4 regions of the Virgibacillus proomii genome follow, and region 1 is predicted to be linked to each of the others. Evidence: riboswitches for the same ligand, from Rfam matches in the RefSeq annotation. Region 1 holds a riboswitch; each other region holds the start of a gene.
The links. Region 1 has a riboswitch for thiamine pyrophosphate ahead of thiW (energy coupling factor transporter S component ThiW). Riboswitches for the same ligand answer to the same signal wherever they lie in the genome.
Positions count from the first base shown of each region.

Region 2: another riboswitch for thiamine pyrophosphate. It lies ahead of BN1066_RS09675 (YkoF family thiamine/hydroxymethylpyrimidine-binding protein); the one in region 1 lies ahead of thiW (energy coupling factor transporter S component ThiW).
Region 3: another riboswitch for thiamine pyrophosphate. It lies ahead of tenA (thiaminase II); the one in region 1 lies ahead of thiW (energy coupling factor transporter S component ThiW).
Region 4: another riboswitch for thiamine pyrophosphate. It lies ahead of thiT (energy-coupled thiamine transporter ThiT); the one in region 1 lies ahead of thiW (energy coupling factor transporter S component ThiW).

Region 1 covers NZ_FUFN01000010.1:491,929-496,376, forward strand. The annotation lists gene thiM (hydroxyethylthiazole kinase) at 1-626, opposite strand, end outside; gene thiD (bifunctional hydroxymethylpyrimidine kinase/phosphomethylpyrimidine kinase) at 623-1,429, opposite strand; gene tenA (thiaminase II) at 1,569-2,240, opposite strand; TPP riboswitch at 2,299-2,402, opposite strand; gene thiW (energy coupling factor transporter S component ThiW) at 2,391-2,888, opposite strand; TPP riboswitch at 3,109-3,216, opposite strand.
Region 2 covers NZ_FUFN01000010.1:344,828-349,275, forward strand. The annotation lists gene BN1066_RS09665 (ABC transporter ATP-binding protein) at 1-1,009, opposite strand, end outside; gene BN1066_RS09670 (ECF transporter S component) at 1,006-1,587, opposite strand; gene BN1066_RS09675 (YkoF family thiamine/hydroxymethylpyrimidine-binding protein) at 1,589-2,197, opposite strand; TPP riboswitch at 2,299-2,400, opposite strand; gene lhgO (L-2-hydroxyglutarate oxidase) at 3,423-4,448, shown strand, end outside.
Region 3 covers NZ_FUFN01000007.1:98,731-103,178, reverse strand. The annotation lists gene BN1066_RS00560 (D-alanyl-D-alanine carboxypeptidase family protein) at 616-1,617, shown strand; gene tenA (thiaminase II) at 2,384-3,076, opposite strand; TPP riboswitch at 3,203-3,302, opposite strand; gene BN1066_RS00550 (DUF3784 domain-containing protein) at 3,549-3,764, shown strand; gene BN1066_RS00545 (copper homeostasis protein CutC) at 4,024-4,448, shown strand, end outside.
Region 4 covers NZ_FUFN01000010.1:643,919-648,366, forward strand. The annotation lists gene BN1066_RS10920 (ABC transporter permease) at 1-591, shown strand, start outside; partial or broken gene BN1066_RS10930 (dTDP-glucose 4,6-dehydratase) at 913-1,727, shown strand; TPP riboswitch at 2,021-2,122, shown strand; gene thiT (energy-coupled thiamine transporter ThiT) at 2,287-2,883, shown strand; gene rhaM (L-rhamnose mutarotase) at 3,876-4,190, shown strand; gene BN1066_RS10945 (MFS transporter) at 4,220-4,448, shown strand, end outside.

The DNA of each region.
Region 1 (4,448 bases):
TCCGCAGCCTCCTCCGCTGTTAAACAGGCTGTTAAGATAGAACCTAATAAGCAACCAGCACCAGTGATTTTTTCTAACCATGGATGACCTGATGTATTTTTTAGCACATTTCCATCCTTGCCAATAAAATCGATTTCTCCAGTAACGACGGCAGTAGTTCTGTAAGTTTCTGCTACTTTTACAGCAATTTCTTCCGCATTACCAGCGCCTACAGATTCAACACCTTTTACTTTCCATGGAATATCAACAAGTTGAGCCATTTCGCCGGCATTTCCTTTAATGGCTGTAAATTGGATCTCCTTTAATAACTCCTTTACAACATCCTTTCGAAAGGATGTTGCACCGACACCTACAGGATCAAGTACCACAGGTATTCCAGTTTTATTTGCTGCTCTTCCTGCGAGCTTCATGGCTGGCAGTTCCTGTAACGTAGTCGTTCCAATATTAATGAGCACACCATCTGAAATAGACGCCATTTGCTCGGCTTCTTCTTTTGCTTTTGCCATAATTGGTGAACCGCCAAAAGCTAATAAACCATTTGCGGTGAAGTTCATAACGACTTCGTTTGTAATATTGTGTATCAGAGGATTATTTACTCTGACGTGCTGAATAACAGATTCTCTCATTGTTCAACCCTTTCCTTGCGAATTCCCCAATGATTGGTCGGACCATTTCCAGCACCAAGCGGGAATGAATACTTAATAGCTGCTGTTACAAACTGTTTGGCTTGTTTAACGGCTTCATAAAGCGGCAGTCCTTTACTTAAATAGGCAGTAATGGCGGCTGAGTATGTGCATCCTGTGCCATGGGTATTTTTGGTATGAATCCGTTCTGAATGGAATGTATGAATAGTATTTCCATCATATAAATAGTCGATAGCATCTCCTTGCATATGTCCGCCTTTAACAAGTGCAGCTTGGGCTCCATGTTTTTCAACGATTTCTCTGGCAGCTTCTTTTAAATCATCAATGTCATGTATTTTCTGACCTGTAATAAATTCAGCTTCAGGGATATTTGGAGTAACTACCTTAGCTAAAGGTAAAAGCTGTTCCTTTAAAAAGTCACGCGCTTCTTCTGCAATTAAAGCATCGCCACTTGTAGCTACCATTACAGGATCCATTACATAACTGGCATTTGTTTTAGGCAGTTGTTCAGCAATAATTTTCATCATTGACTCATTGGCAATCATTCCTGTTTTGACACTGTGAACAGGCATATCTGAAAAAACAGACTCCAATTGATCTTTTAGCATTTCAATTGGTATATGATGAACATTTTGGACACCAGTAGTGTTTTGCGCTACTATAGATGTAATCACGGACATTCCATATACAGCTAATTCCTGGAATGTTTTCAAATCTGCTTGTATTCCTGCTCCACCACTCGGATCAGTTCCTGCTATTGTTAACGCACATGGGGGTTGTTTCATTGGAATCCCGCCTTTCTTTATTTAGGAAAGTAATTAATTTACCTCAAGTATGCAAAACTCACACGTAACAACGAGGTCTCCATAACGACACTTCAGCTTCGAATTGTAGCAAAAAGTGAGAATTCCTGCATAGGTTCCCTTATTTACCTGGCCATTCTTCACATCTATAAGCCATTTCCCAAAACTTGAATTCTAATTGGCAGCTTTTGCGAAATGCCTCGCTAATTTTATTTAGTTCCTCATTAGAGGCTTTTTCAGCCAGTTGATCCAGTCGATTTCGCATGTTAGCTGTCATTGTTTCAGATGATGGGCTTGCGTAAAACGTAATCCACTCATAAAATGGATGATTACTCGTAGGCTTATACTGCTTCATAAGCTCTTGTCCTATTTCAAAATAGGTCCATGGACAAGGAAGCAGCACACCGAGTAATTCACCAGAAGTCCCTAACTGAGCATGGTACAACATATGTTTTACATAATGATCAGCAGTAGGTGGAAGGGAATAGCCTTGCAAATCTACATATTTCAAACCAAGATAATTACAAAAGTTATGGTGAGGATGTGCTTCATCATTTAATATGAAGTAAATACGATTAAAAAAATAGCTGATATCCTCACGTCTTTTTGATTTAGCTATAGCAATCCCATAGATTCTCATAAATGCATTCAAGTATTCAAAGTCACCTTTAACATAATGAGCAAGTGATTGATGAGAAATTTCACCAATGCCAATGCCTTGAACAAATGGATGGTGAAAGATCATTTGAAAGATATCATCATTTTCTTCGCGTAACTTATTTGTAAACATGATTATATATAGCCCCCTTAATTAATTTGGAAGCTACTAAAGGGGTGATGGAATAGAGAAAAACTCATCTTCACTACTTTCCTTCGCTGGAATTACCCAGATCAGGTTCAAAGGGACAAAGGATACGACCTTATCTCAGCAACGATTGCGCCCCTAGTAGTTTCCTTGTAATCGAATCATGTTCTCTGGTTTGACGCGTAAAAGAACAAGCCAGCCAATAAAGGCACCGGTGACACTACTTACTAAAAACGACGGTATAAAGAATAGCGCGCCGGCACTACTATCCATAAACAGGTTGGCAAGTGGTACTGCGGTCAAAGCGCCGATTATTCCTGTACCAAAGCTTTCACCGACTATAGCCCATATTTTCTTCCCAAACCAGTGATACAGCATTCCTGCTAACCAAGCGCCAATCACAGCACCGGGAAATGCAAGAATCGTTCCCAGTCCAAGCATATTACGTAATAACCCAATCATAAAAGCTATTACTACAGCAGGTCCTGGGCCTAATGTAATTGCTGCCATTACATTAACGGCATGCTGAACAGGATATGCTTTTGCAATTCCAGCTGGAAACCAGAAAAACTGCGCTCCCAGTGTGCCAATTGCTACAAAAACAGCCATTAATGTTAGTAGGTAGATCTTTTTCATAGTAGCCTCCCTTCCGTCATAGATTTGGGTTAGAGGAAAGGTGGATGATTTGGAGGGTAAATTAAATGAAAGCTAACCTAAAAAATAGTTGTAGGTAATAGCTTGGCTAATCTTATACCTGCTAAAAAACCTCAAAATCAATCCTGTAGTAAAAATACTTCCTGAAGACAAAAAAGCCAGGTCTAGCAAGGACCTGACTTTGGATTTATGAAAATAGAAAGACGTATGTCTACTACTTCCCTCCGCTGGTGCTAACCAGATCAGGTCGATAAGAGTCAGAAGCTAGTTGCTTCTTCTCAGCCCCTATAGGGCCCCCCTAGTAGTTCTAAAAGCATGTTCAAAAAGTTCGGTAATAAGAACGCATTCAATTTCTTCGCACATTAGAACGTATAACATTTTAGCGTTGAAGTTCATTCAACGTAGTCAAAAATTTTTAAGTTCTAAGTTACGTGCAACTAGGCTATCGTCTACGCTCTCTTTATCGCTAGCCAAGTTTTCTTTATTAACTGTGCTCCTTGGAAAAGAAAACACTTTTCCTGCGCAGGAGTGACACTCGAGGAAGCATACTAGTAATCATGTATCTAATAAAAGATCTTCTACTAAAAGCGATCACGTCGATAACGTAGAAGTGTACTTCCTGTACAAGCTCCACTATCCAAACTACATCGCCTCGAACTTCGGCTAGATAGGATGTGCTAGTGTCAGCGTGCAACAAGGATGTTGCCAAATGAGCTAACCTTGATCCTACTTATCCTCCTTTTTAAACACGCACTAAAACAGCTATTCAATTGAAACTAGCATAAGCTAGTAATCTAAGGATAACAAAACCAGTCACATTTGTCATTTGAAATGATAGATATCGATAATTAGTAAACGATAACTGAGTGTCTAAAGAAGGGATTGTAAAATTCGAAGAGACCATGCTTAAGGTGCGTATAGATGCCGTTGAATCTAGATGAGCACAAGAAATGACCATTTGGAATTTTACGTAGTCGAATCCCTCCCTTTTGAACGTCACTGTAGATGAGAAAAATAAGTAAGGGGAAAGTAGATAATATAGTTATTCAAGCCTCATATTTTAAAAAACAAACGTAGGATTCGATTGTATTTCCAGCTTTTAATCTTGAAGTTAGATTTGAGACTGTAATAGCTATTTATTCGTCTTTGAGTAAGAAAAAGCTCTTAGCTATTTTAATGGGAGGTGCTTACCATCAAATAGAGAAGTAAAAACAAACAATGCAACTATATATGAGAATAAGAAATTATTTACATCTACCATATACAATTGATCAATCATTTAATTACAAATGATTCTAATCAATTCTTGTTCCAGTTCCGCAAAAATAACTTCCGATTTAATTTAATGATTAATAAACGATTCCTTATCTTTTCATCTCATCGAATCCTCCTTTTTTATTATTATTATCTTCATACCGCTCGCTTAAACGTAAAGTCAGCATATAAGGAGGTATTTAAATTAGTAAAACTTGGCTTGTCGCCAATTCTTTAGCAAAAGCGTAGTTTTTCTTATACTATAAACCCTAAAAATTTTATATTTTC
Region 2 (4,448 bases), 150 kb from region 1:
CACTGCCATTAGCACCGGTGATAGCAACAAAAGATGGATGAAATAGTTGAAACGTAATATTGTGCAAAATTTCTTGTTTGTTTTTGCTTAAATATAGATTAGAACTGGCCAGAATTATTTTTTCGTTTGGTACGTCGAGGAACATTTTTCTTTCTAAATAGTAACGATCTAAATAAGATACGTTTGCTAAAAAATCCTCATTCGTTAGTGGCAGCCTTGTATAGGTTGCTTGCTGATGACTAGCAGCCTCTAGTACAAGCTCGGTTACAGGCGGAAGTGAAATTCCTTGGCTTTGAATTTGTTGCTGCTTGTGTTTCATTGCTTCCATTAGCGAACCATCATACATACATCGACCATCTTTTGAAAGAATATAAGCTCGTTCAATAAAGGCTACCCAACCTTCCAACTGATGTTCGATAACCATTAAACTGATATTTTTTTCCTGTTGAATATGTTTCATTGTTTTAATAAAATCTTGTTTTGCTAATGGATCCAAATTCGCAGTAGGCTCATCTAGGATTAAAAAGTCAGGTTGAAGAGCTAGTACACAAGCTAAGGCAACTTTTTGTTTTTGCCCACCGGAAAGCGAGTGAATCGCAGCTTTTCTGTATCGCGACAAATTTACAAGTTGTAATACTTCCGTTATTTTCTGTTCCATTTCTACTTGTGGTGTATGAATATTTTCGAGCCCGAAGGCAATTTCATCTTCGACTGTAAGCATACAAAATTGACTCTCTGGATCTTGGAATACGACCCCAACCTGTTTACTAATTTCTCCGGGAGGTGTGTCATTCACCGATTGACCTGAAACTTGCACACTTCCTTCCATTTTTCCATCTAATTCGCGGGGATAGATGCCGTTTAAACAAAAAGTTAATGTACTTTTTCCAGAGCCGCTGGGTCCCAGTAAGAGCATTGTTTCACCTTGATTTAATTGAAAGCTGATCTTGTCGAGAACTGGATTTTCTACTCTATCAAACCAAAGAGAAAGTTGGTTGACTTGAATCATGAAACGGACCTCTCTTTACGCATATGTTTACCAAGGGCAAAGCTCGAGAGCACCCCTGTTTTAGCTAAAGAATCACTAATTGCTTTCCCAAGTATTCCAGAAATAATCGCTCCACTAATCATTCTTATTACGAGCATGCTCATAATATAGGGGGTGCTTAAGGCGACATAACCGCTGCGGAAATATCCCCAGATGAAACTGAAGATAGCAGCGCCGACTCCTGCAAGCATTAATACCCATAGTGAATATCGCCTATATCGTGTAACTGCAAAGGCTGCTTCTGCCCCCAATCCTTGGATCATGCCTGTAACGATAATGATCGGTCCCATCGCATTACCTAACATCATTTCAACAGTAGCGGCAATGGTTTCGGAGAGAAATGCTGCCCCTGGTTTACGCAGGATATAAGCTGCAATAATGGAGACGATAAACCATATTCCAAAAATAAGATCATAACCAATTGGTCCCATGAAGGTTACGAGTAGCTTTCCTACAGGAAGGAAAGCTAAATAAACAATCCCAAATACAACAGATAAAACAGCCATGACAATAATTTCTTTTAAGCGCCAGCGGTTCAAATTAGTTCACATCCTTTTTAGAAGGGCTATTAGCTGAGATCGTGACAGTCATCACCGTATGAGATGAACCGCACTTTTCCATGTTAGTAAATACTTGCTCCAGTCCTTCAAATACATCTTTTCCTTCTCCGTCAATACGTGTAGCATAGTGAATGGATGATACGTCGATAGCCTTCTGTTTCATCACGTTAATTTGCTGATAAATCATATCCATATAATTTCCACCACCTAATGGATAAAGAGAAAATTTCCCTGCTACTTCCTGCTGAATTTCGTTACTTCGCTGCCTATTTAATCGATGATCATCTTCTGCTAAGAAAACATCACCATCGGAATCACCAGGACAGCCTAATGAATAAGTACCACTAAATACGACATGATGATTCGTACTTGCCGTGTGCAAAAACAGTGCTTTTGTTACATCAAATACATGTGAAATCCTCCCTCTAACACAGGTTCCTACATCCGTTGTTTTCATCCAAACTTTTGATGAATCTATTTCTTGTAGTGCACTGGTGATGACATCGACAAATTGGTCTGTCATTGGGTAAATAGCAAAATCACATCCTGCAATTCTGCTTTGATGGCAAGTTGTTGGTTGATTACTCATTGTTTTTTCCTCCTTGTTTTAAAAAATGCATATAAAAAGACTGCACTCGCCAGGAATGCAGTCTTTGCTCTATTAAGCAGAAAAGTTTCTGTTAATTTATATGTTCGTCGACTGCACTTCCCCACGCTAGTATTATCCAGATCGGGTTATAAGGGTCAGAGTATCTCTTCTCAGCCATATACATAGCTCCCCTAGTGCCAACTAAATACTATATGCAGTTTTTGGTGTTGTAGATTCCTCACATGTCGAGTCAGTCTAATAAATAAACGTGAGGAATAACGGCGTCTAAATGCCTAATTTGTTCAAAGGGCTTTAGGTTATACCATTAAGGTACTAACATTCAGGGAGAAAAGCATTCCCGGAATGAAGTTTCACTTTATTCTATATATTAGAATAGAGGAATAATGCTAAATTGTAAATAAAAAGAATAGTATAGTAAGAAATAGGTGAAAATTCAATCCAGATTTCTTTTTATCCCGCATGTAAGGTGCCGTAAGCCTCCCACTTCAAGATGTGAGTTAATATAACAGGTTCTAAGTGTGAGAAAACGGCACCTAAATGCCCGATTCGTTCAACTAACCATGAGTGGGTGATGAAAGTAAAACCCCCACTCATGGAAGTTTCACTTTATCCCGCATGTAAGGTGCCGTAAGCCTCCCACTTCAAGATGTGAGTTAATATAACAGGTTCTAAGTGTGAGAAAACGGCACCAAAATGTCCGATTCAGTTCATTCTAACAATCAGTGGGTGATGAAGAAAACCTTGACTCATGGAAGTTTCACTTTATCCCGCATGTAAGGTGCCGTAAGCCTCCCACTTCAAGATGTGAGTTAATATAACAGGTTCTAAGTGTGAGAGAACGGCACCTAAATGCCCGATTCGTTCAACTAACCATGAGTGGGTGATAAAGAAAACCCTGACTCATGGAAGTTTCACTTTATCCCGCATGTAAGGTGCCGTAAGCCTCCCACTTCAAGATGTGAGTTAATATAACAGGTTCTAAGTGTGAGAAAACGGCACCTAAATGCCCGATTCAGTTCATTCTAACAATCAGTGGGGGATAAAAAAAGCTCCACTGATTGAAGATTCACTTTATATTATCAGGTTAAGAAAAATATGAAATATAGTAGCGACATGGTAAAAAGTTTTGGTTTTAAGTAAGGAGTTCAACTGGCAGATTGCCGTGTAAAAGGTTGGGCTGAATATTATATCAGGGGGAACTTGTGTGTATGATTATATTGTAATTGGTGGAGGGATTGTTGGTTTAGCAACAGCGTGGCAATTAAAGAAACAGGCTAAAGCTGCAAACATTGCTGTTTTGGAAAAGGAAGCAGACTGGGCATTACATCAAACAGGAAGAAATAGCGGTGTTTTGCATAGTGGTGTTTACTATCAGCCAGGAAGTTTAAAGGCGAAATTAGCCATAAAAGGTCGCAATTCCATGATACAGTTTTGTCAGCAATATGATGTGCCTTATGAAGTATGTGGCAAAGTAATTGTTGCAACAAATGAACAGGAATTTCCTGCAATGGAAAAATTATATCAACGCGGCAGAAAAAATGGGTTAACGATTATGAAATTACATCAAGAACAAGTGAAAGAGCACGAGCCTCATGTCCGCTCGGTAGGGGGGCTATATATACCGAGTACAGGCATTGTGAATTATCAAGAAGTAGCCAACAGATTAGTAGAATTACTAAGGCAGAAAGGAGTTGACTTCGTATTAAATACAGAAGTAATGCGTGTTCATGAACAGATGGAACAAGTAATAATAGAAACGAATCACCAGACCTATACTGCTAAAAATATGATTAATTGTGCTGGACTTTATAGTGATGAGTTAGTAAAGCAATCAGGAATTATTACCGATGTCAAAATCATTCCCTTTCGCGGTGAATATTTTACATTAAAGGAAAGTAAGCGTTATCTAGTAAAGAATTTAATTTATCCTGTACCAAATCCTAAGTATCCCTTTCTTGGCATTCACTTAACAAGAATGATTAACGGAGAAGTTCATGCTGGTCCTAATGCTGTAGTAAGTTTAAAGAAAGAAGGGTATCAAAAAAGAGATATTGACATAAAAGAAGCGTTTGCTACGTTAAGTTTTCCAGGGTTTTGGAGGTTAGCAAAAGATAATATATCAGTTGGGATGATGGAGGTGTCACGTTCGATTTATAAAGGGTTATTTGTAAGAAGTTTGCAGCGTTTAGTTCCTGACATACAAGCAAATGATATAGTGAAAGCGGATGCA
Region 3 (4,448 bases), on a different contig from region 1:
CTGAACAAGAAATTTTAGATGTGAAAGCCGCTTTTGAAAATTGAAGTAGGTACATAGTTATGATCAATCCTGGTCATGGAGGAAGGAATCCATGCAATAACCTTTATGAAAAAGATAGAACCTTAGTAATCCATAAGCGATTGAAAAATCCTTACGAAACGCTGGTGCAGATGGTATAATGACAAGGACAGTTAGAGGTTAAAAGATCTTTAGATGGAAAAACAGCAATGAGAATAAACAATTACCGGATGCATATATTAGTATCCAATATAATGCTTTCGAAGGTTCTAGTGTAGGCGGCTTTAACATTTATTACTTACAAGAACCGATTTAAGGTTAGCTGAGCATCTATTGAGTTAAGGGATCGAGGTGTTCTCCATAATAGTTATTACATTTTAAAAGATAATTAAGCTTTTCTATATTTATAGAGTTAGAATGTATGATGAACCCGAAGAATTAGTAACTATTCATTCGGATAAATATAATAAGCAAGCAGGTAAGCAAATTAAAATAATAATAAAATTATCCATACTTTAGAAGTGTCAATTACTACCGTTTAGCTAGGTAAAATTAAATTTTTAATAGATTTTTTATCGTTTGTAGGGAGAGAAAGAAATGAAGCGAAAATATATTATCAGCTTTATCGTATTATTATTTGTGTTTGTATTCACAACGGCATGTGCAGATAGCGATAAACACTCAGCAAAAGAGGAACAAAATGGTGGCGAAAAAGAAGGAAAAAATATACAGCTTCCTGAGGGAGAATTGCAGAAATTAGACAGTGGTCAAGATGTTAAAGCATTACAGCAAGGTTTAAAAAAAATTGGTTACCAAATAGATAGTAGTGGGAAGTTTGATGCTGCTACAGTTTGGGCAATAACCGACTTGCAACTGCAACATGATTTATCAGTAACAGGTGTATATTCCCAGGAAACTGCCAAGATGATAGAACAGTTGCTTGCGAAAGATACCAGTAGCTATCAGCCGGGTAAAGCATTACCTGCTAAAGCAGAACCTGTAACAACCAATGATGGCTCGAATGTTTTAGCAAATCCGCATGAACAATTAGCATTGGTTAATAAAGAAAATGCATTGCCGGAAGATTATATTCCAGTCGATTTAGTTACGCCTAATGTTCCTTTCCCATTTAAGGAAGATTTACCAAAGAAAAAAATGCGTGACATTGCAGCTCCTGCATTAGAAGAACTATTTGCTGCTGCAGAAAAAGAGGGGCTCGAATTGTATGCACAGTCCGGTTATCGTTCCTATGATCGGCAAGTCAATGTCTTTAATTCTAATGTGCAGTCTTTAGGAGAAAAAGAGGCTAATTTAGTTAGTGCCCGACCAGGAGAGAGTGAACATCAAACTGGCTTAACAATGGATGTAACAAGCCCGGATATTAATTTTGATTTAACGACGGAATTTGCAAATACAGATGAAGGAAAATGGTTAGCAGAGCACGCAGCAGATTATGGATTTATTATCCGTTTTCCTAAAGGGAAAGAGGATATAACTAAGTACCAATATGAGCCATGGCATATTCGTTATGTAGGGAAAAAAGCAGCTAAGGAAATCATGGAAAATAATCTTACACTTGAGGAATATCTAACAAAATAAGTGAATGAGTTAAGACACGTAAACAGCACAATAGATTGGGTGATGTTACGTGTCTGTTTTTTAAGATCAGCACACAATGGATAAGTTCTTATGTAATATTCCGTTGATGAGGTCTACATGTCCGCCCTTTTCTTCCACACTTTTTCCATTGTGACGTACGTTGATAAAGTGTTCCCGCTTAAGGTAACTTTACCAAGATCATGATGAATCGCTTTTCTGGTATTATCCAATAGATTGCTCCATACGGTTCTTATTAAATTCGGTTCTATTTGCAAAGCGGCATTCTCTATTTCAAGATTAACATCAACAGTTGATTTAGTAGAAAAAATAGGTACTATAAGACAACTTTGGTTCGCATCTAAACGACTAAAAAGCGGACTTGCCCTCAGGCGCTGGCATACCTCTGTTACAGGAGCATGTTTTCTTTACTCGTCAGAAGTTCCAGTATGTACGTTGCTAATCAAGCGCTTTTCATTTTTGCTCTATATATTAGTGTTGGGTTCAGTTTCGCTGTAATAAATCTAAGTTTAACTAGTTGTTAATAAAAGTTTTGCGTGATCTCTAGCAAGAATGGTTTTTTAATCAGTAATTGAATTGTTATGGGATAATAAATGAATATCGATTATTAAAAAGCGCAGTTTGCCATTAAGAATATGACTCGCTGCGCTATTTATTATATGAACATCAGTTGCAACTTCTATAACATAACAGTTAGAAGCAAGTTCATGATGCATACATCATCGGGCAGGAGAATATAGGAGATAGTTTAAACCGTTACGGCACTAGGAATCGGCCACATCGCTTTATTTTCTGCCATATCCCAAAACATATATTCAAAATAGCTGGTTTTTACAACAATATCCTCTAAAATGGCAAGTTCATGCTCCGGTTTATCTTTGGCGATCGTATTTATTAAATCAATACAATCGTTTGCTAGTTTCGTAAATTCATCGGAAGAATACATCTGTACCCAATTGCCGTAAAACTCATGTTCTAAAGCATTTGGCCATGTTGCTAATGTTTTTCCAATAAAATTGTAGCTCCAAGCACAGGCTAGTACCGAGGCAACTGTATTTTCCACCCCACCACGCTGAGAAACGTTTAGCATATAACTTGTATAAGCAGTAGTTGTTGCTGCTGCTTCTGTTTCTTCCAGTTCTTGTGCGCTAATATTAAATTTGCTTGCATAGCTTCGATGTAAATCCATTTCCATATTTAATGTTCCATGTAATAAGTTGGCAAAAGTAGTCATCGTTGTTAAATCCGTTGCTTTTGCACTTCCTAAAGCAAACAGACGAGAATATTCCATTAAATAAACGTAATCCTGCTTCATCCAGTGCTTAAACTTCTCTTTATCCAACCAACCTTCGCCTAAGCCTTTGACAAAAGGGTGTTCCAAATAGGCCTTCCAAATTGGTTCGACCTTTTTCCATAAACGGTCTGTAAATAATGATCGCATGTTTTAAGCTCCTCTCCAATCTTATAATATTTTAATGCTGGAGAGGGTAACTTGTTGCAATTAAAAAACCCATTTACTAGATAAGTAGGAATGGGTTATGTAAGCGATCCTGATCGTTTTAGTGCCTACAAACGATTTCCACTTCCCTACGCTAGTGCGAACTAGATCAGGTTCAAAGGGTCAAGTTTCCTCTCTCAGCATTAAAATTGCTCCCCTAGTGAAACAACATATTTAGCTATATACTTGTAATTAAACCATATCGTAACGAAAAGAGCAAATAAATGTAAAAGAATTTAGATAATAAAAACAGTTCGATATAGATAGCTATGGTATTTTTTTATTTTAAATATGTTCAAAACTAAAAAATAGGTTATATCGTTTCTGAGGGAATTTTTGAACTTCTTATGGAGTGGGTTAGTAAAGTCTTAGAATCCAATAGAGCTAGCGTTAATGACAAAGGAGTGAAACCCCTATGGACTTGGAATTTTTACCGTCCAACATTCTATCTAGTTTAATCGGGATGATTTTTTTATTGTTTGGATGGTTAATTTGGAAGAAAAAACTGCTTATCCTTTTTACTGGTTATGATGAGTCAACTTTTAAAGGGAACAAAAATCAACTTGCTAAGGAAATGGGTATATTTTTCATCTGTTATGGAATAGCTATTATCTTTGTGCCCTATCATTGAAACATATCTTGCCGATTGGGTGTAATGGGGTTTACTAGGATTGCTTATCATAGCACTAATAGTAAGCTTGCTAAGTATAAAATACCTTTATTGATAGGTGGGTTGGCAGAAAAAAGGGTTTTCAATAAGGAAATCACTAGTTTTTCAAAAAATATTCATTTAAACGTGCGAAAAGGTGAACATTGCATGCAATTGGTCTGTTAAATCTATTTTGGATCAAGTACGATATAGGTAGGATTATTATAAGGAGAGGGTATCCATGCTTTTAGAAGTAATTGCAACGAATTTAACAGATGTAAAGGATGCAGCGCAATTTGGTGCAGATCGAATTGAACTTAGTCCTGCTATGACTGAATTAGGCATAACCCCTAGCTATGGTTTAATGAATAAGACAATGGAGGCTGTGAGTATTCCGGTTAATGTTATGGTGCGGCCCCATAGTCAATCATTTGTTTATAATAAAAATGATGTAGAGACAATGAAATCTGATATTGAAATGATAAAAAATCTTGGTGCAAATGGAATTGTTATTGGTGCTTTGACACCAGAACAAACGGTAGATGAGGAAGTAATTAAGCAGTTATTGGATGTAGCAGATGGTTTAGAAGTGACATTTCATCGTGCATTTGATTTTGCTCGTAATCAATTAGAAGCATTAGAATGCTTGGCAAAATATAGCCAAAT
Region 4 (4,448 bases), 150 kb from region 1:
ACACCTTTTGAATCCAACGTACCTGGATATGCGGTGATGTTTGTATTATTAGGGACCGCAACCGCTGCTACAAGTTTGTTAGATGAGCGTGATCGTGGAACATTACGAAAACTGCAAAGCCTTCCAATATCTAGATTATCCATCTTGAGTGGAAAAATGTTATCCAATTTCTTAACCGCATTATTTCAAATGTTTGTCTTATTCACTGTTGGCCATTTTGCGTTTGGAATGTGGTTAGGTAACTCAATTCTAGGATTAATTATCTTAATAGTTGCCACTGCGTTTGCAGCTACAGGGCTTGCAATGATCATTGCTTCATTATGTAAAACGCGTGCCCAAGCCAATGGAGTATCTTTATTAATCGTCTTATCAATGTCTGTGTTAGGAGGGTCATGGTGGCCTTTATACATTGTACCTGAATGGTTACAGAAAGTGGCTCATGTGACACTAACTGCCTGGCCAATGGGTGGTTTTAATAACTTGCTAATTTACGGAGAAGGGTTGAATTCAATACTTTTACCCGTTACGGTTTTATTTAGTATGGGAGTTGTATTCCTCTTATTGTCTGTTCGACTATTTAGGTTTAACTAAAGGGAACTGGTACCTTTGTGTCAGTAGGATTCTAAAGCAAGTTAATTTATCCAAGAAACAAGGAAGAGAGGGACTAGAGACTATATGAAGTGGGTTAAAAGTGATGAAATCCCAGTGCGTTATGTAGAATGTGATCCTATGGGTGTTGTTCATCACTCCAACTACCTTTCTTGGTTTGAAGTTTTCCTACTCAGCAATTAGACCGAAAAATTCACGATTGTCTAAAGCTAAATTAATCGAAAATGGTTTTACTACCTTACCAACTTGGCAAGAAGCTTTAGCCTATTACCTGAATGAATTAAATCAAGGGGTAAAATAAAAATGATAACGAAGAAAGTGCTAGTGACTGGTGGAGCTGGATTTATAGGTGGTAACTTCGTGCAATTTATGGTAGACAAGTATCCCTACCAGAAATTTCCATATGCACAAATGTATTAGGCACCCAAATCCTTCTAGATGCTGCAAAGGCTGTAGATGTTTCGAAGTTTGTCCATGTCTCTACAGATGAAGTATATGGGGAGTTAGATTTTGATTCAACAAAATTTTTCACAGAGGAAACATCTCTTCAGCCGAATAGTCCATACAGCGCAAGTAAAGCAGCCGCTGATCTATTAGTCCGTTCCTATCATGAAACCTATAAACTATCAATGAATATCACACGCTGTTCCAACAATTATGGACCATATCATTTCCCAGAGAAGTTGGTTCCTTTAACCATTTCGAAAGTACTTAACGATGAAAATGTTCCACTGTATGGCGATGGAAAAAATATTCGTGACTGGTTACATGTCCATGATCATTGCGCAGCCATTGACCTTGTATTACATCAGGGTGCCAATGGGGAGGTTTATAATATAGGTGGTCATAATGAACGAACTAATTTAGAAGTTGTTAGAACGATTATAAAAACTTTAGGTAAATCAGAAGAATTAATTGAGTTTGTAAAAGATCGCCTAGGTCATGATAAACGGTATGCAATTGATCCTTCTAAACTAGAAAAGTTAGGTTGGAAACCTACTTTTACTTTTGACACCGGAATTGTTCATACAGTTCAATGGTACATCGATAATCAGCAGTGGTGGAAACAAATTATAAGTGGGGAGTATCAAAATTATTTTGAGAAACAATACACATGATTGATTAAAGATTTGGTTGCACTAGTTTGTTTTTTTTATCACTGGTCTCTAAAGTAATGTTTCCAGGGTTTTTATGTTTTTTAAAACTAGGATTAGCTATTTGTGTTTATGCACGTTTGATAGTAGATAGCTACAAGTCGAGATTACTTATAAATACCAAGACTTAATCGTTGGCATTTATGTCTGAATTGTCCCTTCTTTTATCTACAAAAATATTTAATAACCTTAATAAAAAAACCTAAAACACTGTTCATAAAGAAGTTTATCTATTATAATGAAAATAAAATATATTTAGAAACCACAAGGGGAGCTTTTTTGCTGAGAGTGAACAACTCTGTTCTGACCCTTTGAACCTGTTAGTTAGTACTAGCGTAGGGATGTGGAAAACGACGATTATGTTTATCCCATAGGTACAGTCTACTTTTATTTTTAATACGTAAAAGTAAGTTGCTTTTGCCATACCATCATGGGATAAATAAAATCTTTCACACATACAACACTTAACGTGTATCACTACGCTCTCCTTGAGGTTTCATATCATGAAAGGGGAGTATTTTTGATGCAAAATTTACGACTATTGGTGATGATTGAGGTAGCTTTTTTTGCAGCATTTGCATTTATTTTAGACATATTGCCTTCTATTAAGATATCACCAGCAATTTCCATTTCTTTTGCAATGGTACCAATTTTTATTCTAGCATTTCGCAGAGGGGTAGTAGCCGGGCTGTTATCCGGTTTCTTATGGGGACTTTTACAAGTAGTATTTGGAGATGCGGTCTATGTAACACCAGTTCAGTTTATGATAGAATATTTTATTGCGTTTGCTTTTGTTGGATTTGGCGGGCTTTTTTACACTGTTATTCAAAAGTCCTTTCAAAATGGGCATAAAAAAGCGGCATTGGCATGGATTGTATTAGCAACTTTGGTAGGCAGTCTCGCTCGCTACTTTTGGCATTTTATAGCTGGTGTTGTTTTTTGGGGAAAGTATGCACCAGATGGTATGTCCCCAGTTATTTATTCCTTAGTAGCAAATGGAACGACCATGTTAGGTGCTTTTGTTTTATGTTCTGTTATACTGGTTGCTGTTTTAGCCAGTGCTCCCAGAATCATTATGGAGAATAGCAGTTCTAGGAATAAATCGGAAAAAGTTTCCTAAATGAAAATACTACTGTTGATTAGCTAAACGTCAAAAGCGAATAATGCGCTAAAATTGTAAAAAATGAAGGATAAGAAACAAACTTAACCTTGATTGACTCCTAGTCTCTCAAGGTTTTTAATTTTATTGTATATTAACTATTTATATTGTTGGATGACAGTGGAAAATACCAAAAGTACAATAATAAATTTTAGATGACAAAAGGAAATTATAGGAACAGTTCGATGCTATATCCGTTTCGCATGGTGAAACTTTTTTTGAAAGTAGTTCGCTTGCTGCTGTTTAGCTAAAGCGATCAAACTACCGTGCTCACCTTCCTACGATAAGCTAACATCGGTTGGAATCTAATGGAAAACCGACTAAAAGTGGGCTTGCCGCTCACAGGCGTCAACACCCCTCTGTTTTAGAAGCATGTTTTCTTTATCCCGAATGTAAGAATCCGTATTTTTCTCATTTCAAAGATTTGCTTATGATTTTTGAGTACTGATGAGAAAAACGGCTCCTAAGTCCCCGATTTGTTCGAGTCGACAGGACAGAGTTGCTACGTAGTGATACACCGCGATTTTTCAAGGAAGAGAAAGCCTCTTGAATAAGTGCCGTGATTTTTCAAGACAGGGAAAAAACTCTTTAAATGAAGTTCTCTTTATCTCGCCAGGTATTCAGTTTGTAAGCCGTTAACCGAGCGTTTTTAGCTTTTGTTTTCCTTCACGAAACGTTGTCGTGTGGATATTATTCGTTATGTCGAATGTGAGAAATTATTTTTATATGCAATGGATATACATAACCAAATAAAAAGGTGGTATAATTCTTGCCCCTCGTTAAAAACCAAAAACAATAAAATCAAACATAAAAACAAATAAACAAATATAAATAAAACTAATATGTGTTGACTTTTTGTTTGTTTAGCATTATGATTAACATGTAAGTAAAATGTAATCGTTCTCATGAGGCGTTCATTTTCTTTTTAAAATATCAAAAAAGGATGATGTTGAATGATTAGAAAAGCTTTTGTCATGACAGTTTATCCTGATAAGCACGAGGAATATATGAATCGTCATCAAGAAATTTGGCCGGAAATGATCCATGAACTTCGGAAACATGGCGCTAAAAATTATTCGATTTTTTTAGAGAAAGAAACGAATAAATTATTTGGTTATGTAGAAATTCAAGATGAAAAATTATGGACCAATATGGCAAAAACAAAAATAAATCAAAAATGGTGGGAATTTATGGCACCAATTATGAAAACGAATTCAGATGATAGTCCAGTAACTGTTCATTTAGAAGAAGTATTCCATATGGATTAGACCCATTTTTTATTTAGGAGGAAAGGCTAATGAGTAAAAGAAGGTTCGCAGCAAAGGAAGTAACAGGCTGGAAAGCTACCATTGCAATTTCCATGGCAAACTATATAGAAGCAGGTTCTATCATTGCCGCTGCTAGTAGTTTAACAATGTGGCAAGCCTATCTTCATATAGATAGTATTGGTGTTGGCTTATTGAGTGCATTAAGCGCGAATGCTTTAGGTGCAGCTTTAGGTGCGTTGATTGGTGGTCCTTTAACTG